DNA from 3 places in the Paenibacillus sp. A14 genome. Region 1 is predicted to be linked to each of the others. Evidence: predicted binding sites of a transcription regulator. Region 1 holds the regulator's gene; each other region holds the start of a gene.
The links. Region 1 encodes Rex, which represses fermentation and respiration genes when NADH is low (regulators of the CRP and FNR family bind a similar motif). Its sites were predicted from a motif close to TTGTGAAATATTTCACAA; they were not measured.
Positions count from the first base shown of each region.

Region 2: the regulator Rex is predicted to act here: its motif matches at 1,468-1,485, upstream of nirB (nitrite reductase large subunit NirB).
Region 3: the regulator Rex is predicted to act here: its motif matches at 1,312-1,329, upstream of V4U88_RS18740 (FAD:protein FMN transferase).

Region 1 covers NZ_JBAGJD010000001.1:407,608-409,812, reverse strand. The annotation lists gene dinG (ATP-dependent DNA helicase DinG) at 1-516, shown strand, start outside; gene V4U88_RS01960 (redox-sensing transcriptional repressor Rex) at 552-1,214, shown strand; gene V4U88_RS01955 (amidohydrolase) at 1,192-2,205, shown strand, end outside.
Region 2 covers NZ_JBAGJD010000001.1:590,370-592,574, forward strand. The annotation lists gene nirB (nitrite reductase large subunit NirB) at 1-1,350, opposite strand, end outside; gene V4U88_RS02920 (FAD-dependent oxidoreductase) at 1,702-2,205, opposite strand, start outside.
Region 3 covers NZ_JBAGJD010000007.1:111,180-113,384, reverse strand. The annotation lists gene V4U88_RS18740 (FAD:protein FMN transferase) at 50-1,171, opposite strand; gene V4U88_RS18735 (NusG domain II-containing protein) at 1,408-1,800, shown strand; gene V4U88_RS18730 (Gx transporter family protein) at 1,784-2,205, shown strand, end outside.

The DNA of each region.
Region 1 (2,205 bases):
CGGATGCTGCGGCAGGTGTATGATCCGCTGAAGGAGCTGCTTGCCGGACAGGGGATCACCGTAATCGGGCAGGGGATGGACAGCGGAAGCCGAACGAAGCTGACCCGCCGGTTTCAAGGACAGCAAGCCTCAGTTCTGCTTGGCACGAGCAGTTTCTGGGAAGGCGTTGACATTCCCGGCGAGGCCTTGACGAGCCTGGCAATCGTTCGCCTGCCGTTCCAGCCTCCGAACCATCCGCTGGTGGAGGCGAAAAGCGAGAGGCTGCAGCAAGAGAAGAAGAACCCGTTCATGAAACTGTCCGTTCCCCAAGCCGTTATCCGCTTTAAACAGGGTTTCGGCAGACTGGTCCGGTCCTCGCAGGACCGCGGGATCGTGGTGGTTTATGATACTCGGATCTTGGAATCCTATTACGGTAAATACTTCTTGTATTCTTTGCCCGGACCGAAAATGGAGCATATGCCGTTGGAGCAGATGGTGCCTCGAATTTCGGAATGGTTAAACGCCGGGGAATCGTAAGTGTTCCTCAAATCGTGTAAGTAGGGGGAAATTTGATGAAATCGGAAAAAATTTCGGATGCAGTGGTTCGCCGCCTGCCGGTGTACCTGCGCTTTCTCAATGAACTCAGCCGCCGGGAGGTGCCTACGGTCTCTTCGCAGGAACTTGGGCAGAAGCTGGATTTGAATCCGGCGCAAATCCGTAAAGACCTGGCTTACTTCGGAGATTTCGGGCGCAAGGGAATCGGCTACGACGTAACGTATCTGATCGAGAAAATTCGCCAAATTCTGAACCTGGATCAGCAAATTAATGTAGCTTTGATCGGGGCCGGTAATCTTGGCCACGCGTTGTCCAATTATAACGCGTATGTGAAAGATAATATGAAAATTGTAGCGGTCTTTGACGCATCCCCCCACAAAATCGGGACGCAGATCAACCATATTACGATTCAGCCGATCGAGGAGCTGGTGGATACGGTGCGGAGCAGCAACATCCGCATCGGGATCATCACCGTACCCGATGTGGAAGCGCAGCGGGTTGCCGATCAATTGGTGGCTGCGGGAATCGGAGCGATTTTGAATTTTGCGCCAACCATCCTTAAGGTGCCTTCGGAAGTGCGCGTGCATGCGGCGGATTTCACAACCGATTTGATGAGTTTGGCTTATTATCTGGATGGCGGAAAGGAACATACGGAACATGACGCGAAAATGGCTGATTAAAGACGGTACCTTCGCGGTGCCGGATCAGAAAACCCCGATCATCCGGGGCTATATGCTGGTCGAAGGAGACCGGATCACATACGTCGGAACGGAGCGCCCGCAAGGCGTGGAAGGGGCCGAAACGTTTGACGGCAAGGGGCTGTTGTTTCTCCCCGGGTTGATCAATACGCATGGTCATGCGGCGATGTCGCTCTTGCGCGGCTATGGAGACGACATGGTGCTTCAGGAGTGGCTGCAGGAGAAAATGTGGCCGATGGAAGCGAAGTTTACCGGCGAGGATGTATATTGGGGAACGGCCTTGTCCGTGCTGGAGATGCTAAAGGGCGGAACGACCACCTTTTTGGATATGTACGACCATATGGAACAGGTAGCTTCCGTCGTGGATCAATCGGGAATCCGCGCCGTATTGACTCGCGGCGTAATCGGGCTCTGTCCTCCTGAGGTGCAGCAAAGCAAGCTGAACGAAGCGGTGAGCTTTGCGCGCGATTGGCACGGCAAGGCGGACGGACGAATCACCACCATGATTTCGCCGCACTCTCCATATACTTGCCCTCCGGATTACATTGAGAAAATTGTACAGGCGGCACATGAGCTGGATTTGCCGATGCACACGCACATGTCGGAGACGAGAGCCGAGGTGGAGCAAAATGTAGCCGATTACGGCGTCCGCCCGGTTCAGCACCTGCTGAATCTCGGGATGTTCAATCGGCCGACGCTGCTGGCCCACGCCGTCCATCTGACGGACGAGGAGATCGGCGTTTTGGCGGAGCACCGGGTAACGGTATCCCACAACCCGGGGAGCAACCTGAAGCTGGCCAGCGGCGTAGCCCGCGTGCCCGAGTTGCTCAGGGCGGGCGTTACCGTATCGCTGGGAACGGATGGACCCGCCAGCAACAATAACCTCGACATGTTTGAGGAGATTCGCCTGGCGGCGCTGATTCATAAAGGCGTGTCGGGAGACCCGACGGCGGTCCCGGCGGGAGAGGCGCTT
Region 2 (2,205 bases), 180 kb from region 1:
GCACGCTTTGATCTCATCGACCGTCGTCAGCCCTTGGTTCGTAATGACGTCGACAATCGTTCCTTTCGTTACCCCGTTACAGCCGCAGACAATTTCTTCGTCCGGCATCGTTTCGACCGAGGTCGTCTTCTTGCCACCACCGCCGCAGCACCCGGTTCCCATCAGCGAATCGTACAACTCATCCGTCATCACCGTTTTCTGCTTAATCAGCTTCTGCAGTTCCGCCGAGTCGGTAATGTCCCCGAACAGGACAGCACCTACCATAACGCCGTCTTGCAGCAAAATCTTCTTGTAAGTGCGCTTCCAGTCATCCTTGTTGGCGATCACGGTATGTTCCGGACCATCGATAAATTCGCCGGTCGAGAATACGTCGACTCCCGAAATTTTAAGTTTGGTCGACACTACCGAACCTTCATAAGGAGCCGTCTCCACGCCGCTAATATGTTTGGCAAGCACCATGCCCTGTTCGAAGAGGGGAGCAACCAGGCCATAGCAAACTCCGCGATGCTCGGTACATTCGCCGACCGAGTATACGCCGTCCACCGAGGTTTGCAGGTAGTCGTTGACCACGATCCCCCGGTTCACTTCGATCCCGCTTTCCTTGGCCACGGCCACGTTAGGTTTAATCCCCACGGCCATAACAACGAATTCGGCCTCCAGTTCGGTACCGTCCGCAAAGCGCAGGCCGCTTACTCGGGTATCACCAAGCAATTCCGTCGTTTGGGCGCCCATTTTGAATTTGATGCCCTGACGCTCAAGCTCCGCCTTCAGCATCGACGCGGCCTGGTGGTCCAATTGACGCTCCATCAGATCCTCCATCAAATGAACGACGGTGACATCCATTCCGAGCTGCACAAGCCCCTTGGCCGCTTCCAGACCCAGCAAACCTCCGCCGATGACGGCAGCCGTTCGGCAAGTTTTCGCCGCTTCAAGCATTTGATTGCAGTCTGCGATATCGCGGAAACCGACCACACCTTCCTTATCGCTGCCCGGAATCGGCAAAATGAACGAATTCGAGCCGGTCGCGATCAGCACCTTATCGTAAGGTACGCGCATTCCGTCTACGGTCACTACTTCTTTGGCCTGTTCGTCGATTTTCGATACGGTCGTTCCCGTATGCAACGTAATTTCGTTGTCGCGATACCAATTCAGATCATTCAGCACGATATCATCGATCGTTTTGCTGCCTTCCAATACATAAGAAAGCATGATCCGGTTATAGTTCGGGTGCGGCTCGCTCCCGAAAACCGTAATGTCAAATTTCTTGGTCAATTTCAAAATCTGCTCGACGGTGCTGATCCCCGCCATCCCGTTGCCGATCACCACAAGCTTTTCTCTATCAGTTCCCATTTCGGATTTGCCTCCTTCAAAATGACGCGAACTCTAACTGCATCGTCCTTGTTTTTGTTCTTATGTTTCGATTATATCATTAAAATTTAAATAAATGTGTGATCTATTTCACGATAAATGTGAAAAATATCACAAAATTGTTCATACTTTCTTACAATTCTCTATTGAAAAATAGAAAATCACCCTCCTACCCGGTTTTCACCCCTGCGGCCAATAAATTACTAGCTCTAAACTACGATATAAAAAAAATAAACTTTGTGATTGCAGTCACTTTGATTTTGTCAATTCTACGCCAAAAGCCCCCTGATTCGGAAGCTCGGGAGGCTTTTGACAATAAGTATGATGGCATTCTCAGTTTTTCAATACATCGTGATCAACGTAGCGCTCGCCATTTAGCTCGCTGATAATTTCTATGGCTACCTTCACCCCGTCACCCGCCGTAACAATTGTGTGAACGCTTACACCGGCGGCCGTACCCGCCGCCCATACACGGGGCTTGCTTGTGCGCCCGAAGCCATCGGTTTCGATGACCGTCTTGATTCGCGGCTCGCGGCCCTCCACCAAATTCAGGCCGATGGTACCGGCCAGTTCAGTCAGCGCACCGGTTGCCAGAATCACATGAGCAGCCTCATAACTGCGGCCGTTCTCCGTTTTCACCGTCACCTTCGAACCGCCATTCGTATCGACAACCGTTACCTTCTCCTCGATAAACTTGGCGCCGAATTTTTGGGCTTGCTCCCGACCGATTGTCAGCAGATCCGGACCGGAGATATCCTTGGCCCCATAATGGTTCTCAATCCAGGCTCGCTTCGTCATGCTGGCGTTGCTGTCCAGAACCAGGGTCTCCTTCCCTGC
Region 3 (2,205 bases), on a different contig from region 1:
TCAGAAAAATCCCCGCCTCAATAAAACGGCGGGGATTTTTCTGCGTAAATTAGTTGGCGAACGTGTAGCTGTCGTTGGTTTTCTTCAACATTTGCTTGAATCCGGGGGAAGCGTACAGTTTTTTGTCCTTCGTGATAAAAAGGACTTCCGTGTTTGGCGTATTTTCCGCGAATTTGAGTCCTTCTTCGATCCCCATGATCAGCAGGGAGGTATCCATCGTATCGGCATCCGTGGAACGGTCCGTCACGATCGTGACGCTGCTGATATTGTTATCGACCGGGTAGCCGGAACGCGGATCGATGATATGCTGGTACAGTTTGCCGTCTTCCACGAAGAAGCGCTCGTAAATCCCCGCGGTTACCACGGTTTTGTCTTCGACCCGGACAGTTCCGATCGGGTTGCCCCGTTCCTGGGAGGGATCCTGAATGCCGATGTTCCAGGTGGATCCGCCCGGCTTGCTGCCCATCGCAAAAATATTGCCCCCCAGGTCGATGATCGCGCTGCTGAAGCCCTGCTCCGCCAAGTAATCGTAGATGGCGTCCGCGGCATAACCCTTACCGTAGGAGCCAAGGTCGATCTGCATCCCCTTGTCCCGCAGGTAAATCTCGTGCTTCTCCGGGTTGAGCTCAATCTTGCGGTAATCCGTCAGCTTCCGGGCGGCTTCGATGTCCGCGGCGGGAGGGACATGCGCCCCCTCATGGCCGATGTTCCATAAGCTGACGAGCGGTCCGATCGACGGGTCCAGCAGGCCGTCCGTTTTTTGCGCATAATCGACGGCGAGCTGAACGAGTTCGAACGTATCCGGCGAAACCTCCACGGGGGCAATGCCCGCTTGCGCATTTACCTTATGGATCTCGCTGTCCTCATTCGTCCGGCTGATTTTGCGGTCGATGTCCTTCATCAGGGCTTCCAGCTCTTTAAAGTTCCCGGCGGTAGCCCGGCTATCATATATTTTGATGGTGACGACGGTATCAAATATAAAAAAGGTCTGGACCAAAGGCTTCATGGACGTCCCGGACTTCGACGAATCCTTGGAAGAAGTGGCGGCCCGCGCATCAGCCGGGGAGTCCGCCGCTTTCCCATTCGCGGAATCGCCGCCCGCGCATCCTCCAAGCAGCGCCGTAATCAAGACCAGGGTCAGCAACAGGATTGCCGTTTTTTTCTTCTTCATATGCGTAGCCTCATTTCTCCCGTTATCTCGCCTTGATTTTAGCAGAAATAAAAATGAGCTAAAAGTACTTTCATTCACAAAGTAAGAATTATTCTAATAAACTGCCCTTTAAGTGATGATTTTGTGAAATGGGTCCTAGATTGAGACATTTGTCACACGGGAGTGAGGAAAGTTACAGGTATAATGGGTTCATCTAAGATTTATATAATTAAAAAATAAGATAAAAGGAGTTAGCCATGAAACGTGGAGATATCCTGCTGATCGGGCTGATTGTTGTCATTGCCGCGGCTTTCTTGGTCCCCCGTTGGTTTGATGGGGATTCAAGTGAAAAATATCACAACGAACCCCGTGTAGCTAAAATTTCTGTGAACGGCAAGCCGTTTCGCACGGTGGAGTTAACCGGAGAAGAACAGGAGATTGAGATTAAAACGGAGTACGGCTACAACCTCTTGAAAATTCATGATTATGGCATTGAAATGATCGATGCCGACTGTCCGGATAAAGTGTGTTATACGTTTGGATTTATTGAACGCAACGGCGGGACTATCGTTTGTTTGCCGAACAAGTTGCTTGTAGAAATCGAGGGGGCGTCCGGGGAAGGAGATGAGCTCGATGCCGTCGTTAAATGAACAATCCCATTTGGCCCTAAAAAGAACGGTCATCATCGCTATTTTTGCGGCGGTTGCGGTCGTGCTGAGTCTGGTGGAGAGCGTTATTCCCATCAATATGAGCGTTCCCGGAGCAAAGCTCGGGCTGGCCAACATCATGGTGCTCACATGTCTTTATTTCCTCCGGGCCAGGGACGCCATGATGATGGTGCTATTAAAAACACTGCTGACGGCTTTTATTTTCGGCACTTTTTCCAGTTTTCTATTCAGCATCATGGGGGCGCTGTTCAGCTTCGCGGCGATGTGGTTTCTGCTGCTGGTCGGCCGCAAGCGGCTTAGCGTGATCGGAATCAGCATCGTGGGAGGTATCGCCCATAACATCGGGCAGTTGACCGCCGCAGCTCTGTACTTCAAAACGTCAAATAT